DNA from 2 places in the Clostridium sp. 'White wine YQ' genome. Region 2 is predicted to be linked to the other one. Evidence: predicted binding sites of a transcription regulator. Region 2 holds the regulator's gene; the other holds the start of a gene.
The links. Region 2 encodes HrcA, which represses chaperone genes, less so after heat shock. Its sites were predicted from a motif close to TGTTAGCACTCNNNNNNNNNGAGTGCTAACA; they were not measured.
Positions count from the first base shown of each region.

Region 1 (15,546 bases), 320 kb from region 2:
GCTAGTATTTACGCATCTCTAATTTGGGCTTTATTGGGTATTTTAGGAACACTTTTATACATGAAATTGGTTTCCGCACCATTTGTTTTATTTTCTGTGCAAACAGTATGTCTTGCACTAATATATGGCGGGTATTTTATAATTTTATCAAAGTTATCAAAAGGTACGTGGAATCGAAAAAATTTAATTAGAAATACATCTTCAATACTTTGCTTGCTACAGATGTTAACAGAGAATCAAAAACAAAAAAAAGTGGCTTATGCATTTATTGATGAAGGTTGTTATGGTGAACGAGGATTAGATGTCTTAATTAGTTCTGTAAAAAAGAATGCAAAGGTTTATTACTTAGATTCTATTGGAGCAGATGCCACTTTAAATGTAATGGGTCCACAATTTAAAGAAGAGCTTGCTGAATCTAAAAAACTCCGATATGTATCACCTAAGGATAAAATCAATTACTTATTTTCTGCGGATATGAATCAAAATAATGAGTTTTATTTAGATAAGTCAAAATTAAATAAGAAAAATTTAAATTATAACCATTTTACTCAAGCAATAGAATTGTTAAATCAAAATATAAAAGGAGATTAAGTTATGTTAGGAATTGTAATCGCCACACATGGTACTTTAAGCAATGGTATCAAAGACGCAGCTGAAGTTATTATGGGAAATACAGAAAATATAAATACTGTAAACTTGAATGCAGGAGATGATGTTGAGAAACTTGGTAAGAAGATAAATAACGCTATTTTAGAAGTAAATCAAGGTGATGGTGTTGTGGTATTGGTTGATTTAGTGAGTGCAAGCCCATATAACCAATCAGTCCTTGTTACAAATCAGTTAGATCCAGAACTAAAAGATAAGGTTTATATTATTGGTGGAGTTAACTTACCAATGTTATTGGAAATAATCAATCATCAAATTTTAGGGACACAAATTGAAATAGTTGCAAAATCAGCAGCAGAACAAGCAAAAGAATGTATTAGCTCATGGCATGTTCCTGTTGATGTAGATGATAATGAGGTTGACGAAGATGATGATTTTTGATGGAGGGATAAAATGAAGTGGGGATTCAGATGGTATGGAGCGAAAGACTCTATTCCTTTAAAACATTTTAGACAAGTTCCAGGAACAGATGGTGTTGTAGGGACCTTATTAAATAAGTTACCTGGAGATGTTTGGGAAATTGATGAAATTAAAGAATTTAAGGCTTCAATTGAAAAAGAAGGATTGGAGTTACTTGGTATTGAAAGTGTTGCAGTTCATGATGCAATTAAAGCAAGAACAAAAGATTGTGATCATTATATTGATAACTATATTCAAACAATTAGAAATTTAGCAGCATGTGATATTCATTTAGTATGTTATAGTTTTAAACCGATTTTTGGATGGGCTAAGACAAATTTAAAATATGAAAATCCAGATGGTAGTTATTCATTGTTGTTTGATCAGTCTGTTGTAGAACATATGGATGCGAGTGAGATGTTCCAGCTTATAAATAGCCAATCTAATGGGTTTAAATTACCTGGATGGGAAGAAGAACGTCTTAAAAAGTTTAATGATTTGATGGAAATGTATGAAAATATTACAGAAGAAGATTTATTTGACAATCTTGCATACTTTCTAAAAAAAGTTATTCCTGTTTGTGAGGAAGTTGATGTGAAAATGGGGATTCATCCGGATGATCCACCATGGGAAATCTTTAATCTTCCAAGGGTAACAAAAAATTTAGAGGATTATAAAAGAATAATAAATATTATTGATTCCCCTTATAATGGTGTAACACTTTGTACAGGATCGTTAGGAGCAAATCCAGAAACGGATTTAGTCAAAGTCATACATGAATTAGGACATAGAATTCAATTTGTACATTTAAGAAATGTTGAATTTTTGGGAAAACAAAAGTTTAGGGAATCTGCTCATTTGAGTATTGATGGATCATTGGATATGTATGAACTTATGAAGGCACTTATAGATGTTAATTTTGATGGTGTCATCCGTCCAGATCATGGTCGTTCAATTTGGGATGAAATAGCAATGCCCGGGTATGGTTTATATGATCGTGCTTTAGGTTTTACATATTTAAGAGGATTGTATGAAGCTATCACAAAATCTCAAAAAGAAAATGGATTGGAGCAAAAATAATGAGTGTAAATGTAGATTTATATAAAAAATTAGGAGAAATAAAGTTATTACCGCTTTATACTGCTACTGACTTGAAGTATTTAGATGATTTGGAAGAGATTCTTTTGCAGAATGATGTACCTTTTATAGAAGTCACATTTAGAAGCGATCTGGCTTTAGAAGCAATTAATAAACTTTCACAATCTGGTAAGTTGATTGTTGGAGCAGGAACTGTACGTACATTAGAACAAGCTAAAAATGCAATTGAAAATGGAGCAAGTTTTATAGTTTCTCCAGCAGTGATTCCAGAGATAATAGAATATTGCATTGAAAACAAAGTTCCAGTTTTTCCTGGAACAGCAACTCCAACTGATATTCAAAAGGTCGTTAGTTATGGACTTCATGTTGTAAAATATTTCCCAGCAGATATTTATGGTGGTTTAAAAGCAATTAAAGCATTAAGTGGACCATTCTATGACGTGAAATTCTTGCCAACAGGAGGAGTTAATGCAGATAACTTTATGGATTATGTTAGCAATGATAATATTTTAGCGGTTGGCGGATCTTTTATTATATCTGAAAAAATGATTAAAGAGGAAGGTAAAGAAAAGACAAGCAACTTGTTAAAATCATTAGCAGATCAAATTAAAGCTTAGTGCAATATGGCACGGCTTTTTTTTGTAAGGAGGATTATGTAATTATGAAAAAACTTGAATTAGTTATATTTGATATGGACGGGTTAATGTTTGATACTGGACAACTAGCATATCGTGCATATTTAGAGAGTGCTAAAGATTTTGATTTTACAGTGAATCATTCCGTATATTACTATTTGACTGGACGTAAAGAACGCGAGATTCGCGAGGGAATGAAAGAATTATACGGAGAGGATGCTCCTGTATCTGAATGGCGAGATAAAATCAATTTAAATAGAGAAAAAATTCTAAGTGATGAGAAACGCGTATACAAGAAAAAAGGTTTACTTGAGTTATTGGAATTTTTGAAGAAAAATCATTATAAAATAGCGTTGGCTTCTTCCACATGCCGAGAGAAAATAGAATACTATTTTAAAATTGAAGATATGCCAGAGGTATTTGATATCATTGTAGCAGGAGATGAAGTACTTACTGGAAAACCAAATCCTGAAATATTTTTAAAGGCTTGTGAAAAAGCAAATGTTGCACCTGAACGTGCTTTAGTATTAGAAGATTCTGTAGCAGGTATTAAAGCTGCTTTGAAAGGAAATATTACGCCTTTTCTAATTCCAGATGACATATCTAACATACAAACGCATAAAGGAAAGCATTCATTATTAAAAAATCCTGAAGAGTTTCTTATTACGAAACCAGAGAATGTAGAAATTTTTAAAGATTTATTAGAAGTTAGAGATTATTTGGAACAATATTTTATGAGAGATTAAGAGCTTCATTAATTAATGGTGGAGATATTACTTAATTCCAGGCATATTTAGGATATATAGTAAAAATACAAAATTTAATATTAGGAGGTATATATTAGTGAATACATTCAAATTAAAAAATGTAGCTAATAACATAAGAGTAAACATTATTAAAGCTGTATCAGCAGCAAAATCAGGGCATCCTGGTGGATCTTTATCAATAGCAGATATCTTAGCAGTTTTATATTTTGAAAAGATGAACATAGATCCAAAGGACCCCAAAAAAGCAGATAGAGATAGATTTGTATTATCCAAAGGTCATTCAGCACCAGCATTATATGCAACACTAGCTGAAAGAGGATTCTTCCCAGAAGAAGAATTAATAACACTAAGAAAATATGGGTCCAAATTACAAGGACATCCAGATATGAAAAAAGTACCTGGAGTAGATATGTCAACAGGATCACTTGGTCAAGGATTATCAGCAGCAAATGGTATGGCGCTAGCTGGAAAGTTAGATAACAGTTCATATAGAGTTTATGTAGTACTTGGAGATGGAGAAGTTCAAGAAGGACAAATATGGGAAGCTGCAATGAGCTCATCTCACTACAAACTTGATAACTTAACAGCATTCCTTGATTTAAATGGCTTACAAATAGATGGATCAAATGAAGAAGTAATGAGCATCAGCCCAATTGACGAAAAGTTTAAAGCATTTGGATGGAATGTATTAACTATAGATGGCCACTGCTTTGAAGAAATAGAAAACGCAATAGATGAAGCAATAGCTACTAAAGGCAAACCAACAATTGTAATTTGTAATACTGCAAAAGGTAAAGGTGTTTCATTTATGGAAAACAATTGTGCATGGCATGGAACAGCTCCAAATGAAGAAGAAACAAAGAAAGCATTAGCTGAATTAGAAGGAGGCGAAAACTAATGGGAGTAGCAACTAGAGAAGCATATGGACAAATATTAAAAGAATTGGCAGAAGACAAAAATGTTGTTGTATTAGAATCAGATTTAGGTAAAGCAACAAAGAGTATTGAATTTAAGAAATATGCACCTGAAAGATATATAGAATTAGGTATAGCAGAATGTAACATGATGGGAACAGCTGCAGGTCTTGCTACATGTGGAAAAATTCCATTTGCAAGTACATTTGCAATGTTTGCAGCAGGAAGAGCATTTGAACAAATTAGAAATTCAATAGCTTATCCTAACTTAAACGTAAAAGTGGTAGCAACTCATGCAGGAATAACAGTTGGGGAAGATGGTGGAAGTCATCAATGTAATGAAGATATATCTTTAATGAGAACTATACCTCATATGGTTGTAATAAATCCATCTGATGCTGAAGAAGCAAGACAGGCAATATTAGCAGCAAAAGAATATTATGGACCAGTATATATAAGACTGGGAAGATCAGCAACTCCAGATATTCATGATGAAAATTATCAATTTAAAATTGGAAAAGGTGAAGTTTTAAATGAAGGTAATGATGTAACAATAATTGCAACAGGGTTAATGGTAGCAAAAGCAATACAAGCTGCTGAAACATTAGAAGAGCAAGGAATCAATGCAACTGTTATAAATATTTCAACTATAAAACCAATTGATAAAGATTTAATTGTTGAGGCTTCAAGGAAAACAGGTAAGGTAGTGACTGTTGAAGAACATAGCATAATAGGTGGATTAGGTTCAGCAGTTGCTGAAGTTTTAATTGAGGAATGTCCGGTAAAAATGAAGAGAATTGGAATAAATGATGAATTCGGAAGCTCGGGAAGTGCTGAAGTTTTATTAGAAAAATATAATTTAACCGCAGAACATATAGTTGATGTAGTAAAGTCATTTTAAGAAAAATCATGAATATCAACAATACTCTATAAATTATTATATTTAATTAAAACAATAGGAGAATACTTGTAATATTCTCCTATTTTTAAAATTTGTTTTAATAAAACATATTGGAATAAATGACGTATCATTCTTAAGTTTATATAAAATTTATTTTAGAGGGGAGTTTTTATTATGCTTCACGAACTTAAAAAATTACAAAGTGGAACGGATATAAGAGGAATAGCAATTGAACATGAGGGAAGAAAAAATCTTACACCTGAATTAGTTAATGTTTTGGGGTTTGGTTTTGTAGAGTGGTTAAAAAAAGTTAAGGGTATAAATAAGAATAATATAATGGTAGCAGTTGGAATGGATTCGAGGCTTTCAGGCCAAGAATTAAAAAAAGCTTTAATAGAAGCTCTAGTTGATTCTGGCTGTAATGTTTATGATTGTGGAATGTGTACAACTCCTGCTATGTTCATGACTACTATCTTAGAAGATTATTCTTGCGATGGATCTATAATGATAACAGCAAGTCATCTTCCTTATTATTATAATGGATTAAAGTTTTTCACTAAAGAAGGTGGATGTGAAAAGGAAGATATAGTAGATATAATAGAATGTTCTAGTTCAATAGAAAAAAATTCTACAACTAAAGGATTAATTAAGGAAGTAGATTTTATTGATGTTTATTCGAGGATATTAGTAGATAATGTAAGAAAAAGTGTAAATTCATCTGAAAATTATGAAAGACCATTAGAAGGGAAGAAAATAATTGTAGATGCAGGAAATGGAGCCGGTGGTTTTTTTGCATATAAGGTTTTAGAAAAATTAGGTGCTGACACTGAAGGAAGCCAATTTACCGAACCAGATGGGAATTTTCCAAATCATATACCTAATCCAGAAAATGAAGAAGCAATGGAATCTATTAAAGAAGCTGTACTTAAAAACAAAGCAGACCTTGGAATAATTTTTGATACAGATGTAGATAGAGCGGCTATAGTGAGCAGAGATGGTAAAGAAATAAATAAAAATGCCCTTATAGCATTAATATCTTCAATAGTGCTTGATGAAAATCCAAATTCAATTATTGTTACTGATTCAGTAACATCTACTGGTCTTGCGGAATTTATAACTAATTTAGGCGGTGTTCACCATAGATTTAAAAGAGGATATAAGAATGTTATAAATGAGTCTAAAAGATTAAACGAAGAAGGAAAAGAAAGCTGTCTAGCAATTGAAACATCAGGTCATGCTGCTTTAAAAGAAAATTATTTCTTAGATGATGGAGCATATTTAATAGCTAAAATATTAGCAAAAATGGCTAAGTTAAAAGAAGAAGGAAAAGAAATATCAAGCCTTATAGATAATCTAAAATACCCTAAAGAAAGCAAAGACATGAGAATAAAAATTGAAAGAGAAGATTTTAGAGAATACGGAGAAATGATACTAGAAGACCTGAGAAAGTATACAGAACATATAGATGGATGGTTAATTGAACCTAAAAATTATGAAGGAATAAAGATAAATTGCGATAAAGAAAATGGTGATGGTTGGTTATTACTAAGATTGTCATTACATGAGCCAGTTTTAGCCTTAAATATAGAATCAGATATTCAAGATGGAATGAAGAAAATTATAGATAAATTAACTCCATTTTTTAATAAGTATAATGAATTAGATATTAAGTAATATTATAAATAATAAAAGTGCTTAGTTTGTTTTCTCTTTTAAAGTTTAAGATATCACCATTCTCTTTCTTCCAAACTAACACAGAAGGAGCAGAAAAGCTTTATTCTATAGTAAGAGATTTTATGGGATATGGAGAAAATAAGATTGTATTTGATCTATATTGTGGTACAGGTATAATAGGGCAAATAACAGCTCCAAAAGCTAAAAAGGTAGTAGGAATTGAACTTATGGAAGAGGCTGTTGAGGCAGCAAATGAAAATGCTAAATTAAATGGATTAAATAATTGTGAATTTATAGCTGGAGATATTGCTAAGGTAATAACTGAAGTGAAAGATAATCCAGATATAATAATTTTGGATTCACCAAGAAGTGGAGTGCATCCTACAGCAATGAAGTATGTTATAGCTTTTAATGTAGAAGACATAATATATGTAAGTTGCAATCCAAAGTCTTTAGGTGAGGATTTAAAAGTGTTAACAGCAGCATGATATAAAATAGAAAAGACACTTTGTAAGGATATGTTTCCTAACACACCTCATTGTGAGAAAGTAGTAAAGCCTATTAAGCAATAGACACATTTTCGGAATATAGCTAAAATAAATATAAGTGATTTGTCAACATTTTGCCGACGCTGAATTAAAGCATTGGCAATTTTTATAATATCTCATTCTCGAGAATAGTAACAGTATTACAGGACATTTTTACAAATTCTATCAGATTTTCTTTTATTAATTGATAAGAATACAGCATTTATAAATGTGCCACTCAATATTATTAAATTCATTTATATAAAGCGTGCTTATTTTTAAAGAATTAATAATCAGGCGAAGATCTCATTTAGTAAATAATTTATACAACTAAAGAATGAGCTATCGCCAATGGATTTTAATCCACTAATGCGACAGCACTTAGAATCTCTATTTTAATTTTTGAATAGGATTTACTTACTAAACCATGCTTTACTAAGTAAATTAATACCTTCAGCAATCTCACTGTCAGTCATACCACCGAAACCAAGAAAAACCATATTATTAGTATACTTATCTTTACGTAACCAATATGTAGATACAGGAGAAACTAAAACACCATATTCTTTAGCTTTTTCTATTAGCTCTTCTTCAGATAATCCATTATTTACTTCTAGTAAGATGTGCAGACCTGCATTTTTACCGTGAATTATAACATTGCCTCCCATAAATTTATGAATAGCGTTGATTAACGTATCATGTCTTCTTTTGTTCAGAAGAGATATTTTACGCAGATGACTATCCCAATGTCCTAAATGCATAAATTGTTGAATTATTTTTTGTTCAACTATTGGAACAGAGGTTTGGTAGCTACTAAAAAAATTATCATATATTTCTAGCAATGATTGGGGTAAAACCATATAATTCAATCGCAAGCTTGGGGACAAAGACTTTGAAAAAGTACCAATATATATAACATAGCCATTTGAATCAATACCTTGTATTGAAGGTATTGGCCTTGAATTGTAACGAAGTTCACTATCATAATCATCTTCAATTATAATTCCATTTTCTTTTCTAGCCCAATCCAATAATTGTAATCTTTTTTGAATTGGCATCACTGATCCTGTCGGAAATTGATGTGAGGGGGTTACATACACTATCTTTGTAGAATTATTTTCCAACTCGGTAATACTTATTCCATCCTTGTCTAAGCTAATTGGAACAACATCATATCCGTTATTGTTAAAAATCTTTCTTGCACCAATGTAGCCAGGATCTTCTAAAGCAACTTTAGAAAAATTGTTTCGGAACATCTGGCATAGTAAACTTAAACACTGCTCGAAGCCTGAAGTAATAATGATCTGTTCTGAGGTACATGATACACCCCTTGACTTATTTAAATAAGCCATTATTTCTATTCGTAATTCTTTTTCGCCTTTACTGCTAGTATAGGATGTCATAACCTCAGCATCTATAGAGGCCAAGCATTTATTTGATATCCTCCTCCATAAGCGCAAAGGAAAATCAGAAGCATTTAATTTTCCATATTTGAAATTATACTTATAATTATTATCAGTATCCATCTTAGGTAATGTAGTTTTTTTATACTTCTCAATATTGACAGAGTTATCTCTCTTTAACTTAGTGATTAACACACTATCTAGTTTTTCAACTACGAATCCGCTACCTGCTTTACTTGTGACATATCCTTCAGAAGAAAGTTGTAGATAAGCACTTTCTACTGTATTTCTACTGACATTTAATGTTGTTGCAAGCGTTCGTGTCGAATATAGCTTAGTGCCTTCTGAAAGCTTTCCTGAAATTATCTCTTCTTTTAACTGCTCATAAATTTGCAAATATAGTGGAACTCTTGAATCGTTATTTAGAACAATCATTAAAAAACACTCTCCTTTTAAACTGTATCCCATAAAATAAAAAGAATTGGCACTTTTGATGAGTACACATTGATTGTATAATTGTCTTATAGAAAAGTCAACGTACACAGATTACGACTTTTTTAAAATATTAAAATAACTAAATTTGTAGAATTATAGAGGAGGAATTTAAATGTTAAATGAAAAATTGCTTGAAGTTATATCACATGAAGGAGTAGTAGCTATAGTATCTTGTAGTAACAATGAGGCACATGTAGTTAATACCTGGCATTCATTTCTTAATGTAACTGAAGATGGTAGGATATTATTACCTGCAGGAGGCATGAGAAGAACTCAAAAAAATATAGAAGCAAATAATAAAGTTAAGGTTACTGTAGGTAGCAAAGAGGTTATGGGACATCAACATCCAGGAGCAGGATTTTTAATAGAAGGAACTGCAAAATTCCTTGAAGAGGGTCCAGACTTTGATATGGTGAAGAAAAAGTTCCCTTTTTTAAGTAGAGTATTAGAGATAACAGTTGCATCTGCTAAGCAAACAATATAGTTATAATATAACTCAATTTTTGAAAAGAGTACTTTATATTAGTGAAATAGCTAAAGAAGTACTCTTTTATGTTATTCATTTTTAATATTTTCAACTTTACTAGGATAGTAGGGGAATCTGCGTCATGCAATTAAAAGTAAATATTGTAGGAAACCTAAAATAAAAATATAGCATATTCTAATTTAAGTAATTAAAGAATTTGAAAATGTACACATATAAACCTTTTACGACTGGTACCATAAGAAATGTAAAAATCGATATTTTTAATAATATCAGTTTAAAATTATAAATTAAACATTAAAATTAAATAAATGGAGGAATAAAATGATCGAGGACTTAATAACAATTAAAGAATTAACAGAAGAGGAGCAGTGGACAGATGCTTTTTTAGTAATGAAACAATTACTAACTGATTTAGATGAGAAAAAATATTTACAACTTATAAAAGAGATGCACAAGGAAGGATATAAAATGTTTGCCCTACTTGAAAAAGGAAAAATTGTTGCAGTTACAGGTGTAATCCAGCTTACAAACTTATATTATGGAAAACATATCTGGGTTTATGACTTAATCACCGATGAAAGTAAAAGGTCAAAAGGATATGGGGAAAAACTTTTATTACATGTACAAACATGGGGTAAGGAAAATGGATGTGGGATAGTAGCACTTTCTTCTGGCTTTTCAAGAGTTGATGCACATAGATTTTATGAAGATAAGATGGGATATACTAAATCAAGTTATGTTTTTAGAAGACAAGTACAATAATTACCTGTCTTAGTATATAATAAAGCTACTGTATAATAGAATTTTGCTTCGCGATATTCTTAAAGGATGTAATAAAAATATAGCGTAATGATTATATAATTTTATTAAGTTTAATTAAGGTATATAACATGAAATTAAAATATATGTTATTATAACAATCTTTTTTATGAAATGCTAACAATAATGCAATTTGAATTGCGCTATTTATGATTGGAATGTAGTTAAATACTATTAATGGAATTGATAATTTGTTGAATGAGCGGAGAGTAAAATAATTAAATTAGTTCTTATATTAGGGATAAATAAAAGTAAATAATAAAGTACACTAAGTGAAAACTTGGTAGAAATATTCAACACACACCTCATTGTGAGACAGTTATGAAGTTAAGTAAATAAAGATCCATAAGCTAATTTATAGAATTTTAGCTTAATGTAAACATTTATCTTATTAATAAGATGAATGTTTTTTTATATATTTAATTGTATTATAGCGTTAAATAATTGTTATTTATGGATAAATATTTCTATACATTGGTGAAATAAGGTATAATAATATTTGTAAAAAATATACGGACAAACTTTAAGATTTTACTTTTATAAATAAAATTGTTTCTTTTGAGGTGAAGACGTGAAAAAGAAAAAAGTACCTAAAACTATTCCAGGCATAATAAAAGTAATAAATGAATCAAATGATATGAATACCATAGAGAGAATGGAGAACTATATAGGTTGCTACTATGGGATACCTGTATTACTAATTGGCGCAATAACTAATTATATACTTCATCATGAACTAAAAAGTGCTGTAGTAGACAGTATAATATTATTAGTATTATGCTTTTGCTTCATTATTACACAATATTTAAAGATAAAAACTAGAATTATTACTCATTGGATATCACTATTGTTTTCACTGGTGTTAATTTTTATAGCCATAAGAATTTATAAATATATTGGACCAGCTATATGGACTATAGCATTTATAAATATAATTATATCATCACTTAGAATTACAAGAGTTATGCTAAACTATTCTATTATTTCAACATTTTTGGTATGTATGTATTATTCTTTAGTACTTTCGAACACACCTTTTGAATTTGGTGTGACATATATAATAGTTCAAATAATATTATTTGCTTTAATTTTAGTTATAGCGCCAGTCGTACATCTAATCAATCAGGCACATTATGATAGAATAAATAAAATGTATATGACAGAAGTAAAGCAAAGGGAAGAACTAGAGAAAATGTATGATGATATTGCTGTTACTCATGCGGAACTCAGTTCTAGATACAACGAATTAAATGATAAAAACAATAAACTAAAGCTTAATGAGGAAAAGTTATATCGAATGGCTCATTTTGATATGGTAACTGAATTGCCAAATAGAAAGACAATTATGGACAAGATTAATGAACTTATAGAAACATTTCAGAATACTTTAGCTTCTTTTTATGTAATTTTCATAGATATTGATTCATTTAAAAAAATAAATGATACAATGGGACATCATGTAGGTGATATGTTTATAAAATTAGCAGCAAATCGTCTTAAAAAATCTATTAATGAGGAAGATTTAATAGGAAGACTTGGAGGAGATGAGTTTGCTTTAATAATTCAAAGGAATTTAAATGAAAAAGAAGCGTACTTATATGTGGAAAATATCAGAAAAGAATTTTCAGAGTCATTTATAATTGGAAATAATGAAATAAAATCTAGTGCAAGCTTTGGTGTAGCGGCTTTCCCAAGTGATGGAACTGAACAAGTGGAATTAATGAGAAATGCTGATACTGCAATGTATAAGGCAAAAGAGCTTGGAAAGAATAAAATACAATTTTTTAAAGATACAATGAAGAAAGAGTTATTAGATAAAATAAATTTTGAAACAAAATTAAAATCAGCACTACATAAGAATGAGTTCTTTTTGGTCTTTCAGCCAATATATAGTCTTAGCGAACATAAAATAAGAGGGTTTGAAGCTTTGGTGCGCTGGGAATCACCTGAACTGGGAATGGTAAGTCCAAGTGAATTTATACCAGTTGCAGAAGAGCTAGGAATAATAGTACCTTTAGGAGAGTGGATTATAAGAACAGCTTGCAAAAGTTTTAAAAATATTCAAGGTACATATAATAAAGACATAATACTTTCACTAAATTTTTCAGTAAAGCAGCTTGAAGCAACTAACATAATAGAAGTTATTGAATCTGCATTAAAAGATGCAGATTTAGACCCTAGGTTACTTGAAATAGAAGTAACAGAATCAATATTAATTAGTTCAATTGAAAATACTATTAATGTATTAGAGAAACTTAGAGAAATGAATATACAAATATCATTAGATGATTTCGGAACAGGATATTCATCTTTAAGCTATTTAAGAAGATTGCCTATAGATGTTTTAAAAATAGATAAATCATTTATAGATGATTTACTAAATGAAGATAAAAACTTAGAGATTATTGGTGGGATTATAGAGTTAGCACATAACTTAGGAATATTAGTTGTAGCAGAAGGAATAGAAGAAGAAATTCAAATAAATCATTTAGAGAGTCTTAAATGCGACTATATACAAGGATATCTTATTAGTAAGCCTATTAAAGAAGAGGAAATTGAGAAATTAAGCTCATTAAAAGAAATTAAAACTAAATTAATTCAAACTGTTTAAAGCCATAGAAATTTAATATTCTATGGCTTTCATTTTATACATATATTGACATTGGTTTTTAAAAGTGGTATATAAAAGTTATGGGTTAGCACTCTGATATAGAGAGTGCTAATAATAAAGATTGTTTTAATTTTGAAGGGAGAGATTTACTTGGAAACAAAACAATTTAAAGCAGAATCTAAAAGATTATTAGATCTAATGATCAACTCGATCTACACCCATAGGGAGATTTTTTTAAGGGAACTTATTTCAAATGCAAGTGATGCTATTGATAAGATTTATTACAAAGCATTAACGGATGATTCCTTAAGCTTTGAAAAAGACAATTATTATATCAAGATAGCTCTAGATAAGGAAAATAGAATACTTAGAATTATAGACACTGGCATAGGAATGACTAAAGAGGAACTTGATGATAACCTTGGTGTAATTGCTAAAAGTGGATCATTAAAATTCAAAAAAGAAACAGAATTAAAAGATGGATATGATATAATAGGACAATTTGGCGTAGGTTTTTATTCTGCATTTTTAGTATCAGATGATGTTACAGTTATAAGTAGAGCAGTTGGAAGTGATGAGGCATATAAGTGGCAATCTAAGGGTGTAGAAGGATATATCATAGAGAAATGTGAAAAAGAATCATTCGGTACTGAGATAATACTTAAAATAAAAGAAAATACAGAAGACGAAAGCTTTGATGAATATTTAGATGAATATAGAATAAAGAACATAATAAAAAAATATTCCGATTTTATAAGATATCCAATTAAGATGAATACAAGTAGTAGCAGACTTAAAGAAGGCAGTGAAAATGAATATGAAGACATCATAGAAGAACAAACAATTAATAGTATGGTTCCTATATGGAGAAAAAATAAGAATGAATTAACTAAAGAAGATTATGATAACTTTTATTCTGAAAAGCACTATGGATTTGATAAGCCTATAAAGCATATTCATATAAGCGTTGATGGAGTTGTAAGTTATAATGCAATTCTATTTATCCCAGAAAGAACACCATTTGATTTCTATACTAAGGAATATGAAAAGGGCTTAGAACTATATTCAAATGGGGTAATGATTATGAATAAATGCCCTGATTTATTACCGGATTACTTTGGGTTTGTAAAAGGTATAGTTGATTCAGAAGATTTATCACTTAATATTTCTAGAGAAATTCTGCAGCATGACAGACAACTTAAACTTATAGCTAAGAATATTAAAACAAAAATAAAAAATGAGTTAGAAAGTATATTAAAAAATGAAAGAGATAAGTACGAGGAATTCTATAAATCCTTTGGAAGACAACTGAAATATGGTATTTATAGTGATTTCGGGGCCAATAAAGAGGTACTGCAAGATATATTAATGTTCTATTCTTCGAAAGAGAAAAAGATGGTAACCTTAGGTGAGTATGTTTCAAGAATGACTGAAGAACAAAAATATATTTATTATGCTGCTGGAGAATCTATTGAGAGAATAGAAAAGCTACCTCAAACAGAACTTCTTCTTGATAAAGGATACGAGATACTATACTTTACTGATGATATAGATGAATTTGCTATAAAAACAATAATGAATTATAAGGATAAACAATTCAAATCTGTATCTAGTGGTGATTTAGGAATCGAATCAGATGAAAATGATGAAACTTCAGATACTAATAAAAATGAAAATAAAGATTTATTTGAAAATATGAAAAATAACTTATTAAATAAAGTTAAAGATGTAAGAGCATCAAAAAGATTGAAAAATCACCCTGTATGCTTAGCTAACGACGGTGAAGTTTCAATAGAAATGGAAAAGATACTTAATTCTATGCCTGATAATCAAAATATTAAGGCAGATAAGATATTGGAAATAAATATCAATCATCCAGTGTTTGAATCACTTAAAGAAGCATTCAAATCAGATAAAGACAAGTTCAATCTCTATACAGATATATTGTATAATCAAGCATTGCTTATAGAAGGGTTATCTATAAGTGATCCAGTAGAATTTACAAATAATATATGTAAAATAATGAAGTAAAAATAAGCACTCACTAAGAGAAATATCTATTAGTGAGTGCTTTTTAATCACAATGGCTATACGAATGTATGTTCTTTTAATGGGTATAAATTATCCAGTTGCAACTATTAAATCAACTG
Region 1 is NZ_JAQYUU010000001.1:2,242,949-2,258,494, reverse strand. Features, by position in the region: gene PTZ02_RS11220 (hypothetical protein) at 1-591, shown strand, start outside; gene PTZ02_RS11215 (PTS sugar transporter subunit IIA) at 595-1,047, shown strand; gene uxuA (mannonate dehydratase) at 1,060-2,145, shown strand; gene PTZ02_RS11205 (bifunctional 4-hydroxy-2-oxoglutarate aldolase/2-dehydro-3-deoxy-phosphogluconate aldolase) at 2,145-2,780, shown strand; gene PTZ02_RS11200 (HAD family hydrolase) at 2,825-3,544, shown strand; gene PTZ02_RS11195 (transketolase) at 3,642-4,463, shown strand; gene PTZ02_RS11190 (transketolase family protein) at 4,463-5,380, shown strand; gene PTZ02_RS11185 (phosphomannomutase/phosphoglucomutase) at 5,555-7,054, shown strand; partial or broken gene PTZ02_RS11180 (class I SAM-dependent RNA methyltransferase) at 7,093-7,626, shown strand; gene pdxR (MocR-like pyridoxine biosynthesis transcription factor PdxR) at 7,995-9,419, opposite strand; gene PTZ02_RS11170 (pyridoxamine 5'-phosphate oxidase family protein) at 9,592-9,963, shown strand; gene PTZ02_RS11165 (GNAT family N-acetyltransferase) at 10,288-10,728, shown strand; gene PTZ02_RS11160 (putative bifunctional diguanylate cyclase/phosphodiesterase) at 11,357-13,396, shown strand; gene htpG (molecular chaperone HtpG) at 13,547-15,427, shown strand.
Region 1: a site for HrcA is predicted at 13,480-13,510, ahead of htpG (molecular chaperone HtpG). Genes of this name have one in related genera too.

Region 2 (15,546 bases):
GCTTCTTTAATGAACATAGGTAACTGATTTGATTCAATCTTTGATTGTTTTTTAAAATTCATTGTTTTAGCCGGTGAAATTACGTATATCATTCTGTTATCCTTCTCTAATTTGTTTTTATCTTATTATACTTTAAAGAATGATTATTAGTAAATAGCCTATATTCCCGGTTCATGTAGATATGAGGTCACATATTTGTCTTTCTCTAATGCGTCAAATAAACCCGGTACTGATTTATATCCAATACCTTCTCTAATCATATCTTTTCTATCCAATTTATATTCCTTACTTGCTTTAAGCACCCTATCTTTTTCTTCGTTTGAATATGCAATATTCAATATTAAATTTATAGGATTAATTTCATTTGCCTTTTCTGTTCTTGCGAAAAACTTACAATCCTTAATCTTTCCTTCTTTATATAAATTATATATCGTTTGTCCACATTTCAAATGTTGGGGATGAATATCAAACTTATATGTGTGTGCAACATGTGTAACGTTTGTAAATTTGTTTTCAAATTCTAGAGCTATTTTGCTTAAGTCATCATAATTACAATTACTTTCTGGTTCATTTAAAAAGATTATATTGTTTAAATCCAATCCTAACTGTTCATCTGCCGCCTTCAATTCATTATTTCTTAGAGTTGCCTTTTCAGCCACCGTTAGATTTTTATATCTATCTCCCATCAAAACTCCACTTTCATCTCCATCTGATACAACTACTAAGTATACATTTTCACGTCCTACTGATTCAATAGCATCAACAATTGCACTTCCTGCAAATAATACCTCATCATCTTGGTGCTGAGAATAGAACACTACCTTTTCCTTATATATATACCCTTTTGCTTGACCTATAGCAATGCTGTTAATATCACCTAAAGAAGTAAAGCTTTTCGCACCTGCTAACACTGTTTTATCTGAATAATTCTCAACAAGAACTACAGGTTCCTTCATTACTGAAGATGTTAGTGCGTCAATTAGTTCCTCTGATTTACTCAAATAAACATGATTTCTATTTGGAAAAAAGTAATCAATGACCTCTTTATTAGTTTCAAATCTGCTTTTCCCACCTATCCTAGTGGTAAAAGTATCAAACCATGCACCTATAACTCCTTGTCCTCCAATTGAGTAAGAATCCACATTTCTTTTATATCCAGTGGATATTCCATTAGTTAAAATTATTGGATTTTTACTTTTTGCAGCTTCAGGTGATATACTCATCGCATCCGCTTGTCCAACATCTCCGTTAACATAAAACACTTGTTGTATTCCTTTTGTAGCCTCTATCTTATTTGCAACAGCAATTGAGGTTGCATATCTATCTGCACCACCTAACCTTTCAGTAGATATTCCTCTCATGTTTAAAATTCTCTCAACATTTTTAGAAATAACTCCCTCTCCACCTACTATATATACTTTATTAACTGACTTAAGCCCATCTAATGTTTTCTCTGGTATTGAATCTTTTTCTGTTAAGAGTATAGGTGAATCCGTGGTTCCACTAAGTCCACTTGCAGATAATCCATCTACTATCGAATAACCATTTACTAATATTGCTTGAGTATAATTCATTTTCTGGGCTATCATATAGGCCGTTTCATATCTATCTTTTCCTTTTATCGAATCAACTTCAACTGCATGTGCAGTTTTCATTTGAATTAGTATACTTGAAAATAGAATAGTTAAAAATATCATTTTTTTCTTCATAATTACCACCTAAATATTAAATCTGTCCTTTATTTATATTGCTTATAATTCTAATCTACTTTAATAATTTCAAAAAAAGAAACTTAACTTTGATTATCATCAAAGTTAAATCTCAATAAATCTCCTTCTTCTTAGCGCTATCTATTAGTTATCACCATCTAAGAAATTACCAAGTGAACCTAATATACTACCTTCTTCTCTTCCTGTTCTCCCGCCCATTCCTGCAGACATCATTCTAGATGCAAGTCTGCTAAATGGTAAGCTTTGAATCCATACCTTACCTGGTCCTCTTAAAGTTGCAAAGAATAAACCTTCTCCACCAAATAGTGCATTTTTAAATCCACCTACAAATTGAATATCATAATCAACTGATGAAGTCATTGCAACTATACATCCTGTGTCTATCTTAAGCACTTGACCTGGTGCTAAATCTTTTTCAATTACAGTTCCTCCAGCATGTACAAATGCAATCCCATCTCCTTGAAGCTTTTGAAGTATAAATCCTTCTCCTCCAAATAATCCTGCACCAAACTTTTTAGTAAAAGCTATACCTACCTGAGTTCCTTTTTGTGCACATAGGAAAGAATCCTTTTGACATATAAGTGTTCCCCCATACTGAGAAAGGTGAATTGGTAAAATTTTTCCTGGATAAGGTGCTGAGAAAGATACCATAGCTCTATCATAACCCTTATTAGTAAAGGTAGTCATAAATAAACTTTCTCCTGTAATAACTCTTTTCCCTGCAGAGAATAATTTATCCATAAAACCACCTTGATTTGAACTTCCATCTCCAAATGTTGTCTCCATTTCAACAGTTGTATCCATCATCATCATAGCTCCGGCTTCTGCAACCATTGTTTCATTGGTGTCTAACATAACCTCCACAAACTGCATATCATCCCCATGTATAACATAATCAATATTTTGAGCCATATGTCTTCCTCCTAAATATATTCTAATTTAATTTAAACAAAATTTTGGAAAATTTTCAATTGTTTTATTTCATCAAATTGCTACATACTAAACATAGTCAAACTTTATGTATTATTCTCTTTGTATTATACACTCTTTAACTCTTCCTTAATTTCTGTAAACTTTAAATTTACCAGCAAAAATTAATCCAATCAAAACAATCATAGATATGCAGAATTTCTTATATTTAGTATCCTTTCCTATAATCTATAAATTTATATAAAAAAAGCGGGAAACTCAAAATTGAGCTTCCCACCCCAGAAACAAAATTACTTGTAACAAATAATATAAATTTGTCCAACCGAATTTACCTATATTCTTTTTCAAGTACTATTATAGTATAAATAAAGATCTATTCAATCTTTAAGCTATTCTCCAAAAATTTTATCCATGAAACTCTTTTTGCCTTTACCTTCTTTATGTTTTTCGTTGCTATTTGTATGAGTTTCTCCAGATGCTTCCATAAATAATCTTAAGGCTTCTTTTTGTTGTTCATTTAAGTTCTTAGGGATATCAACTATTACTTTTACATATTGATCTCCTCTTACTGTTGAATTGACCCTATGAACACCTTTATTCTTAAGTCTAAATAAAGTTCCTGATTGAGTTCCAGCAGGTACATTATATTTAACTTCACCATCTACTGTAGGTACTTTAATTTCAATACCTAAAGCAGCTGCTGCCATTGATATATGTTCATCAATATATAAATCAAAGCCTTTTCTAGTATATACCTTAGATGGTGCAACTACGATTTTTATATATAAATCTCCTGGAGGACCTCCGTTTACACCATGCTCACCTTGTCCCCTTAGTGGTATTACATTATTTGTATCTACACCTGCAGGTATATTAACTTTAATCTTTCTATTTTTTCTAACTCTTCCTTTTCCTTTGCAATCTGGACAAGGAGTATCAACTGTCTGACCAGTTCCTCCACACACATCACAAGCTGAAGTACTTACGAAACTTCCTAGCGGTGTTCTTCTCTCAACTCTAATTTGTCCTGATCCATTACATCTAGTACAAGTCTTTGGTGATGTTCCAGGTTTTGCTCCAGATCCATGGCAAGTATCACAATTTTCTGTTCTTGTTACTGATATTTCCTTTTCAACTCCAAAAATAGCTTCTTCAAATGTTAAGTGAAGAGTATATTCCATATCATTTCCTTCTCTTGGAGCATTTCTTCTTCTTCCTCCAGCATTACCGCCGAATCCTCCACCAAAGAAACTTTCAAATATATCTCCAAAACCTCCCATTTCAGAGAAGTCAAATCCACCAAATCCACCTTGACCAAAGCCAGCGCCATCAGCAGTTCCAAATTGATCATATTGAGCTTTCTTTTGAGGGTCACTTAATACCTGATAAGCTTCATTTATTTCCTTAAATTTTTCTTCTGCTTCTGCATTTCCTTGGTTCTTATCAGGGTGATATTTAATTGCAAGTTTTCTAAAGGCCTTTTTTATTTCATCATCTGAGGCACCTTTTTGAATTTCAAGCACCTCATAATAGTCCTTTGAAGCCATATATTCACCACCTATTAACTTAGTTAAAGGGAAGAGAGCCTCCCTTCCCTATCAAACTATTATATGCTATTTGTTAGCTTAGTTTCAACTATTTATCTTCATCTACTTTAAAATCAGCATCTACTACATTATCATCTTTTGGTCCTTGAGAACCTGCTCCTGGATTTCCACCCATGTTGTTTGGATCAAATCCTTGACCTTCTGGGTTTGCTGCTTGGTAAATCTTAGATGAAATTGCATAGAATTCTTGAGTTAATTCATCAGTAGCCTTTTTAATTGCTTCTAAATCATCTCCATCTTTTACTTTCTTAACTTCTTCTAATTTAGCTTCTATCTTGCTCTTATCTTCAGCTGAAACTTTATCACCTAAATCAGTTAGAGTCTTTTCAGTTTGATATACTACTTGATCTGCATTATTCTTTATCTCTATAGCTTCTTTTCTCTTCTTATCTTCTTCAGCAAATCTTTCTGCTTCTTTTACTGCCTTATCTATTTCATCATCAGAAAGGTTAGTTGAAGCTGTTATTGTAATATTAGCTTCTTTACCAGTTCCTTTATCTTGTGCAGATACTTTAACTATACCATTAGCATCTATATCAAATGTAACTTCGATTTGTGGAATTCCTCTTGGTGCTGGTGCAATTCCAGATAGAGTAAATCTACCTAAAGTTTTGTTGTCAGCAGCCATTTGTCTTTCCCCTTGAACTACATGGATTTCAACACTTGTTTGACCATCTGCTGCAGTTGAGAAGATTTGGCTCTTCTTAGCTGGTATTGTTGTATTTCTTTCAATTAATGGTGTAGCTATTCCACCCATTGTTTCAATTCCTAGAGTTAATGGAGTTACGTCTAGTAATAATACATCCTTAACATCTCCAGTTAAAACTCCACCTTGAATTGCAGCTCCTACCGCAACACATTCGTCTGGGTTAACTCCTTTTGAAGGTTCTTTTCCTGTAAATTCTTTAACTGCATCTTGAACTGCTGGTATTCTAGTTGATCCACCAACTAATAATACTTTATCAATATCCCCTATAGATAATCCAGCATCATTTAATGCTTTTCTCATAGGTTCAATAGTTCTTTGTACTAGATCATGAGTTAATTCATTGAATTTTGCTCTAGTTAATGTTAAATCTATGTGCTTTGGACCTGTTGCATCAGCTGTTATAAATGGTAAATTGATTATTGTTTGAGTTGAAGATGATAATTCAATCTTAGCTTTTTCTGCTGCTTCTTTTAATCTTTGAAGTGCCATCTTATCGTTCTTTAAATCTATTCCATTTTCAGCTTTAAATGTATCTGCTATATAATCTATAACTTTTTGGTCAAAGTCATCTCCACCTAGGCGTGTATCTCCATTAGTTGCTTTAACTTCGAAAACTCCATCTCCTAGTTCAAGTATTGATACGTCGAATGTACCACCACCTAAGTCATATACAAATATTCTTTGGTTAGTATCCATTTTATCCATACCATATGCTAAAGCTGCAGCTGTTGGTTCGTTTATAATTCTTAACACTTCTAATCCAGCTATTCTTCCTGCATCTTTAGTTGCTTGTCTTTGAGAATCATTAAAGTATGCTGGTACTGTTATAACTGCTTGAGTTACAGTTTCACCTAAATAACTTTCAGCATCAGCTTTAATCTTTTGAAGAACCATTGCTGATATTTCTTGTGGTGAATGATCCTTTCCATCTATGTTTACCTTATGGTTTGTTCCCATGTGTCTCTTTATTGAAATTATAGTTTTATCAGGATTTGTGATTGCCTGTCTTTTAGCAACTTGACCTACTAATCTTTCTCCATTAGCTTGGAATGAAACAACTGATGGAGTAGTTCTAGCACCTTCAGCATTAGCTATAACTACTGGATCTCCTCCTTCCATAACAGCTACACAAGAGTTTGTGGTTCCTAAATCAATTCCTATTACTTTTCCCATAATAATATCCTCCTATTTATCAAATAAATTTTGCTAGTTTACAACTTTAACCATTGAATATCTAATTACTTTATCAGATTTCTTATAACCTTTTAAGAAAACTTCTGCTATTTTGTTTGGACCAAAATCTTCATTTTGTTCATGCATAACTGCTTGATGAAGATTTGGATCAAAATCTCCTGAGGCATCTATTTCTTCTACACCAAGTTTTTCTAGTGCTCCATTAAATCCTCTTTGAGTCATTTCTATTCCTTTTTTTAGATCTTCAATAGATCCATCTACTGCTAAAGCTCTTTCTAGGTTATCTAAAACTGGAAGAATTTCTTTAATTACATCAGTAGTTGCATCAGTATAGATACCTTCTTTTTCTTTTTGAGTTCTTTTTCTGAAGTTTTCATATTCTGCAGTTATTCTTAATAGTCTATCTTTTAATGCTTCAATCTCATTATTCAATTTAGTGTTTTCATCACTTAATTTTGTGTTTTTCTCTTTTAAGATCTCTTCGATTGATAAAACTTCTTCAAATTCTTTATCTTCTGAAACTTCAGCTTCTTCTAAAGTTTCTTCTAAGTTTGCGTCTTCCTCTACTTCTAAATTTTCATTTTCAAATTCTTCAGTTGTATTCTCCTTTTTTGTCAAGAAATCACACCTCATCTCTCTAGTATTATTTTAAGCTTTGCTTATTAAACAAAGTATTTAGCTCTTTCATTACCTCAGCCATAATAGATATTACCTTTGAGTAATCTATTCTCCTTGGCCCGATAAGTCCTATAGTACCTAGCGGTCTTTCTCCCAAAGTATATTCTGCAGTAATGACACTACAGTCTTTAGCTTGTGGTAAGAAGTTTTCATCACCAATCTTTATTGAAATACCTTTGTCTGTGGTAATAAGTTCATTAACGTATTCCTTATTATACAAAAGTTCTAGTATTTCTTTAGCTCTTTCTATATCGTTATATTCAGAGTAATTAAATATATTGGTTGTACCTTCCATAAAAACCTCCGAAGAGTTAGAGGATTTAAGGGTTTCATAAAGCAAAGATAACATTCCATTTAGAATTTCATCAAAGCCTTTTAACTCTAATGTTAACCTATTAATTACTTCAAGATTGATTTCTTCAATTGTTAAATTAACAAGTCTCTCATTTAATATATTATTTATTTTATTTAAAACTTCTGGGCTTAAACTTCTGCTTACTCTAAGCAAACCATTCTTTACAACTCCATTGTCTGTTACTATTATGCAGAGAACATTAAAATCATCTATCTTAACAAGCTGAGCTGATTTCATATAGCTCTTTTTAACCGAAGGAGCTTTTACAACACAAGTTAATCTAGTAAGTTCTGATAATAATGTTGAAGTTTGTTTTAACACCTTATCAACTTCAAATAAAGCCATATCAATAATATATTTTTTTATCATTAACTCTTCTTCTGTGCTTAAGGTTTTATATTCCATAAGCTTATCAACATAAAGTCTGTAGCCTTTGCTAGAGGGAACTCTTCCTGCAGACGCATGAGGTTGCTCTAAATATCCCATCTCTTCTAGATCTGCCATTTCATTTCTTATAGTTGCAGAACTTATTCCTAAGTCATATTTCTTTGATAGTGTTCTTGAACCTACAGGTTCAGCTGTTTTCACGTAATCATTAATTATAGCTTGTAGAATTCTTATCTTTCTATCATCTATTGACATAGTTTCACCTCTTTTTGTTAGCACTCATTACAATCGAGTGCTAATGACTACGATTTAAATATATTATTTCTAAGTTTTTTTGTCAATTAACAGATAGTATAATAATGTTTGCTTTTTTATTGTTTTTAAAGAAAAACTATTATTTGCTCTAAGTTACTCCATTAATCTCCTTATTACTATAATTTTCAAAAATATTTACATGATTATGATAAATTCAAAGATAACAAATTTACAGTTACTTATCTAAAATAAAGTCTTTCATAACATAATTACTTAGTTCTATGCCTTTTTTACTTAAATATATCTTTCCTTTTTCTCGTATTAATAAACCCTCACTTATGTGAAAATTTATAACTTTTTCATATATACTATCTATTTCTTTATTAAATTTTTTCTTAAATATAGCTTCATCGATTCCTTCTTTTTTTCTTAAGCCTAAAAACATAAATTCTTCAATTAAATCTCCTTCCTTTAAATTAATAGTTTCAATATTAGCACTTTTATTACTGTTAATCGCTTCTATATATTCCTTTATATTTTCTGTATTTTTTATTCGTTTTCCATCTATTAATGAAGCTGAAGAAGATCCACAGCCTAAATATTCATCTAGCTCCCAATATACCTTATTGTGTCTGCATTCTTTGTCTTCCTTTGAAAAATTTGAGATTTCATATTGTAAATATCCTTTTTCGTTCAAGTAATCCACACAATACTCATACATTTCTCTTTCCTCATCCTCAGAGGGTAACTTTAGTTTGTCCTTTTCCCATAAGTTATAAAAAGCCGTTCCTTCCTCGATTATGAGAGAATAAGCAGAAATATGCTCTGGATTTAGCTCAGTTATTTCACTTAAAGTGTTTTTAAAATCTTCTACTGATTGATTTGGCAATCCAAACATTATATCAACATTTATATTATTAAATCCCATTTCTCTCGCTAAAGAATAATTACTTTTGAATTCCTCAAAGCTATGAATCCTTCCTATTTCTTTAAGGATACTATTTTTAGTACTTTGTAATCCTAAACTTAATCTATTTACACCATAACTTTTCATGATTTGTAATTTTTCTTCTGTTAGGCTTCCTGGATTACATTCCATGGTAAACTCTAACTCTCTATTTAAGGACAATTTATTTATTTCTTTAAGAAGCTTAGTTAAATCCTCTTCGTTTAAATAACTTGGAGTTCCACCTCCAATAAACACGGTATTATAACTATACTTTGATGCTTCTCTAGATATTTCTTTGCACAATGAATTTATATATTCCTCCATCAATGCATCTTTTCCACTATAAGATGGAAAATCACAATACATGCACTTTTGTTTACAAAAAGGAATATGTATATATAAAGAAATGTTTTTCATTATAATTGCCTCCTAATTATAATTAAAACTCAGAAGGAACTTAGGATTTTAAATATACTTCTAAAATCCTTTATCCCTCTGAGTTTTATATTTAATCTACTTTTAAAACTGCCATGAATGCTTCTTGAGGTACTTCCACCGAACCTACCTGTCTCATTCTCTTCTTTCCTTCTTTTTGTTTCTCTAGAAGTTTCTTCTTTCTAGAAATATCTCCACCATAACATTTTGCTAATACATCTTTTCTCATAGCTTTTACGGTTTCTCTAGCTATTACTTTAGCTCCAACTGTAGCTTGAATAGGTATTTCAAAAAGTTGTCTTGGTATAATTTCTTTTAACTTTTCTGCAATCGCTCTTCCTCTGCTATATGCTCTTTCTTTTGGAACAATCATTGAAAGTGCATCCACTGAATCACCATTTAATAAAATATCTAATTTTACTAATTCAGTTCTTACATATCCCTTTAATTCATAATCTAAGGATGCATATCCCTTAGTTCTTGATTTAAGGGTATCAAAGAAATCATAAACAATTTCATTTAACGGAATATCATAATGAATAACAACTCTTGTTGCTTCTAAATATTCCATATCTATAAAGTTACCTCTTTTTTCTTGACATAACTCCATAACTGCACCAGTATAATCTGTTGGTGAAATTATTGAAGCCTTTACCATAGGTTCTTCCATATAATCAATCTCAGTCATTGGAGGTAAATTAGTTGGGTTTGTTAATTCTATAAGAGTTCCATCTGTTTTATAAACCTTATATATAACTGATGGGGCTGTAGTTATAATATCTAAATTAAACTCTCTCTCTATTCTTTCTTGTATTATCTCCATATGTAATAATCCAAGGAATCCACATCTAAATCCAAATCCTAAGGCAATTGAAGTTTCCGGTTCAAAGTTCAGAGCAGCATCATTAATTTGAAGTTTCTCTAAAGCTTCCTTAAGTTCTTCATATTTAGCTCCATCAACTGGATATATTCCTGAGAATACCATAGGTACTGCCGGCTTATATCCTTTTAATGCTTCAGAGGTTTCTCTACCCTTTTCGGTAATAGTATCACCAACTCTAGCATCTCTTACATTTTTTATTGATGCAGTAATGTATCCAACATCTCCTGCACTTAATTGATTTATTGGTAAAAAGTTAGGCGTGAAAACTCCTACTTCTGTTACTTCGTATACTTTATTTGTTGCCATTAGTTTAATTTGAGTTCCTGGCTTAACTACTCCATCTCTAACTCTAACATAGCAAACTACACCCTTATAACTATCATAATATGAGTCAAAAATTAATGCCTTTAATGGAGCTTCTTCATCTCCCTGTGGATATGGAACCTTTTCAATAACAGCTTCTAGAACATCTTTAATATTTAATCCAGTTTTAGCTGAAATTAAAGGTGCATCATGAGCTTCAATTCCAATTACATCTTCGATTTCTTGCTTTATCTCATCAGGTCTTGCACTTGGAAGATCTATTTTGTTTATAACTGGTACGATTTCTAAATCGTTATCTAAGGCAAGATAGCAATTTGCTAATGTTTGCGCCTGAATCCCCTGTGTTGCATCAACAACTAGAATTGCTCCCTCACATGCAGCTAAACTTCTTGAAACCTCGTAGTTAAAATCTACATGACCTGGTGTATCTATAAGATTTAATATATATTCTTCTCCATTATCCCTTCTATAAATTAATCTTGCAGCTTGAGATTTAATTGTAATCCCTCTTTCTCTCTCAAGTTCCATGTTATCTAAAACTTGCTCTTCCATTTCTCTTTGAGTAAGGGTTCCAGTCTCTTCTAACAACCTATCTGCAAGAGTTGACTTACCATGATCTATATGTGCTACTATTGAAAAATTTCTTATATGTTTTCTTCTTTCACTCTGCATATTAAATCCATTCTTATAAATTATAGATAATCAATAGTTGATACTTGTTATCTTAAGGTTATAAGAACAGCACTCACCCCCGTGTAAAATAATCAGATAAATTATAACACAAGTATCCTTCATCATGTCAACTAATTATAGGTTTTTAAGTTCAACTATTAACTTATTTATGTAAGTATAAGTTTAGTTTCCTATCAAAAACCCTATATAGATATTTAGGTAATTTCATCTGCTTTTTTATATTGCTCAACTTTGAAAATATCATGACAATTATTTAAATATATTTTTTATATCTTCATAAGCACCATTAATATTGCTTTTAATTGAGTTTACAAAATTAAAATTCCCCTTTAATTTATACTCCTGACCGTTTATCTCTAAAATATATTTTCCACCGTCAACCTGATGTATCTTAAGTATTGCTTTATCAAGGATAAAATTAGAAAATTCATTTCCAAAGTCATCTTTAATGTTATCAAAATTTACTCCTTGAAGATTATTATTTTTTTCACTAAATGCTTTTGTATTTATAATGTTTATTTTAATAATCCCAAAAAATATAGTGATTAATATAATTAACAATGGTAATATCATACGTAACTTTTTCAAAAAAAGCACCCCCTAGATTTTATAAATATAATGCAAAAATCATAATACATCTCATTGTCCAACTCTTAGTTGAAACGTCTAAAAGCTTAACAGTGACATGTAAATTCTTTAATGCATTATATATATCTATAAGGATGCTCATTTTTTATTTTTTTATACCTTTATTTCCCATTTATATCTTCTGCCAATAATCTAGCTATATACTTTGCTGTATTTTGTGCCTCAACATTTGAGTTACAATTTGCCCCTACTTCTATAAGAATTGCATTTGGACTCTGATTTTGGTTAAAAGAATCTTTTCCTCTTCTATATTCATCTATTCCTCTGCTTAGCCCTGGAAAGATATTTCTTGATAATGTATTTAACTTATCAGTTAACGCTTTATTTTTAGGATAATATTGATTATTTTGAGCTAAAACAAACATTATTCTTGCAACACTTTCACCATTTATAGTGGCTGTTACAGGTGTTTTATTTTCCATAGCATCTCTATGCAAATCAATAATGATTTTAAAACTATTATACTTTTTTAAATATTTGCTTAAGGTCTCCCCTGATCTTTTATAACTATCATCATATGATAATGAATGAATAGTAGTATCATGTATTGTTGCAATGCCATAGTTTTCCTCAAGCTCTTTTGTTAATGCATTCCCAACTCCTACTACGCTCATATTAGGATCATTGCTCTCAGCAGTTGCTGGCGAATATGATTCCATAGTATGTGAGTGATAAATAAGTACCTCTGGCTTATCAATATTAAGTGCCTTTTTAAGTTTTGGATCGTATGCCTTTGATACTATATTTGTGCCCTCCTTAGGCATTTCTTCTGGCGTATACTTAATTATACTTTTATCATTAAGCTCAAAAGGGTCTAGTGTAGCTATGGTGTTTTCATCATACTCCATATTATTAGGCAATTCCTTAAAGTAAGGAATTTCATTTTTTACTACAGTAAAGAAGTTGATATCTTCTATGCCTAAAATACCTGCTACATAATTTTGCATAGTTAAACTTCCGTTATCCTTACTTGGTAAATCCAATGAATTTAAATATGGCATTCCCTTATTTAACATATCAATATACAAATTAGAATTATGAAATTGCTTTGATAATATAATGTAAGTACTCCTTAATGCAAATGTTGCAATTAGCAATGTAATAATAATCTTTTTTACATTAAATTTAACTCCTCTACTTCTGACTAATCTATCTTGCAGCAAAATAAATTCCCCCTCTCTCTTTATAATTTATATGGGGGAATTTACATAATTATTATTAAAATTTCTTAATTATATTTTTAATTCATAAATTTATTTATATCATCCATATCTAATTGAGGTTGTAATGCCATATTAATACCATCTGCAATTATTTTCGATACAGAATCTATTACCACATCAACTTCTTTTGGTGTAACCATTAAATCTCCAATATAAGGATTTAATACTTCCTTAATCATTTTACTTTTTTCTCTTTTATCAATGTTCTTTAGCATTTTATAAAAATCTCCGCCTTTTTCAGCAGATTGTATCATTTCATCTAACACCAAGTCTATGGTGTCATTTGCAATTGTAGCCGCATCTACCACCGTTGGAACTCCTATTGCTATAACTGGTATACCTAAATTTTCTTTATTAATCTGCATCCTATGGTTTCCTACTCCAGCACCAGGTGATATTCCAGTATCTCCAATTTGTATAGTTCTATTAACACGCTCTAATCTTCTAGAAGCTAAGGCATCAATACATATTACAATTGAAGGTCTGATTTTATCAACGATTGATTTTATTATCTCTCCTGTTTCTATTCCTGTTGTGCCAAGAACTCCTGGGGCTAAAGCACAAACAGAAGTAACAGAATCATCAATTGAATCTGGCATTACTGATTTAAGATGTCTTGTTATCATAATTTTTTCTGTAACCTTTGGACCTAAGGAATCAGGTGTAACATTCCAATTTCCTAGACCTACAACAAGTGCGGTATCATTTTCTTTTATCCTAATTATATCTTTCAAACTATCAGCTAAGGTATTTGATACTCTCTCCATTATTTCTCCATCATAGTGAGTATATTCTGGAACTTCTATAGTTATATAGTTTCCCTTTGGTTTTCCCATTTTAATAGCACCATCTTCATTAACCACTTCTACACTTGTAACTTTTATATCATCCTTATTTTCTTCTTTTACTATTACTCCATCAATTTCGCCTTTATGCTGCTTTTTATATAATTCTCTAGCCTCTATTGCTAAATCAGTTCTTACGTTATACATAAAATATGCCTCCTTTTCTGATATGTCTCTAGTTTTCCCACAGAGTTGACATATTATTTTATTTAATAAAAAAATTTCACTTGAATTAAAAAATATTCAATGTTATAATATGGTTTGTTGAATGTGAACTCGAAAGCAGATTTCCCCAAAACTGCGGAGGCCCTAAAAAATTGAAGGGGGTGAAAAGGAATGGCAAATATTAAATCAGCTAAAAAGAGAATTAAGGTTATAGAAACTAAAACTCTTAGAAATAAGATGTTAAAATCAGCACTTAAAACTGCTATAAAGAAGTTTGAAGTTGCTGTAGATGCAAAGAACGCAGAAGACGCTAAGGTTGCTTTTGCTGGAGCTGTTAGATCTTTAGATATGGCTACTTCAAAAGGAATTGTTCATAAGAACATGGCTGCAAGAAAAAAATCAAGATTAGCTGCAAAGTTAAAGACTTTAGCTTAATTTTATAAACCGGTCCATTAAGGACCGGTTAATTATTTTTTAGTGGTTCTTACAGTAGAAATCAATAAGAATTCCATTTCTGTTAATATATTTGTTGAAACACTCTTTATTCGTTTTTCTGTCATAATACAAAGTTTCATACACTCTTCTAATTGACCAACAGTAAATTTATTACTTTGTTTAACTAACTTCTCCATTACGAATGGATGCATTCTCATCTCAGTAGCTATGACCTGTGAAGATAACCCTTTCTGAGTCTTTAGTCTTATTTCATAAAGTTTTCTAAATTGACCTTCTATTAATGATAATAATCTATTTAAGTTTTCACCTTTAAATATTAGTTCATTCATGAGCATAATAGCTTTTTCAGGTTTCTTTTCTGATATAAAGTCTATTAAGTCAAACACATCATCATCACCTTCTGATGGCAATAATTGATCTATATCATTTTTAGTTATAGGTCGATCCAAAGTATAATTTACCAACTTCTCTATTTCACTTTTAATTATATCTAAGTTCTTCTCAACTTTAGTTATAAAATATTTTAATTCTACTTTTCCAATCTCTTTATTATATGACGCAAATATATCTAAAGCTTCTTTAGATAGTCTATCTTCTTTTTGCTTATCTATATGTACTAATGTAGTACTCTTATCCAATGCCGCTAGTGTCTTATATTTCTTATTATTAGGCTTATCTCTTTTATCATCTAATAGCACATAGGTTAAGAGAACCAAATATGAAGGTGTATTTTTGAAATACTCTATTACTCTCTTAAGTTCACTTTCTGGAAAATCCTTTGAACCCTTTAAAAAATTAGCTCTATATATAATAACTACTTTCCTATCACTCATAAAAGGAAGAGTTTCACAAGCATTTATTATTGTCTCTGACGTTATATTAACACCATCTAGCTTTATATAATTAAAGTCCTTAAGATCATCTGAGAGAGCCTTCTTCGAAATATTTTCAATGGTCTCCTTCATTAACGCTTCATCTGTACCTGCTAAAATATATGAATTTTTAATATTGTTACTTTTAATTTCTCTCTCAAGTTCATTTAGTTTTATCACTTTTAATTCCTCGCTAACTTAAAACCTA
Region 2 is NZ_JAQYUU010000001.1:1,923,597-1,939,142, forward strand. Features, by position in the region: gene yaaA (peroxide stress protein YaaA) at 1-92, opposite strand, end outside; gene PTZ02_RS09680 (cell wall-binding repeat-containing protein) at 159-1,709, opposite strand; gene PTZ02_RS09685 (TIGR00266 family protein) at 1,854-2,642, opposite strand; sodium ion sensor (DUF1646 type) at 2,928-2,984, opposite strand; gene dnaJ (molecular chaperone DnaJ) at 3,050-4,207, opposite strand; gene dnaK (molecular chaperone DnaK) at 4,296-6,149, opposite strand; gene grpE (nucleotide exchange factor GrpE) at 6,183-6,803, opposite strand; gene hrcA (heat-inducible transcriptional repressor HrcA) at 6,814-7,845, opposite strand; gene hemW (radical SAM family heme chaperone HemW) at 8,081-9,211, opposite strand; gene lepA (translation elongation factor 4) at 9,303-11,108, opposite strand; gene PTZ02_RS09720 (hypothetical protein) at 11,379-11,717, opposite strand; gene PTZ02_RS09725 (stage II sporulation protein P) at 11,879-12,940, opposite strand; gene gpr (GPR endopeptidase) at 13,018-13,992, opposite strand; gene rpsT (30S ribosomal protein S20) at 14,182-14,445, shown strand; gene holA (DNA polymerase III subunit delta) at 14,478-15,518, opposite strand; gene PTZ02_RS09745 (ComEC/Rec2 family competence protein) at 15,537-15,546, opposite strand, start outside.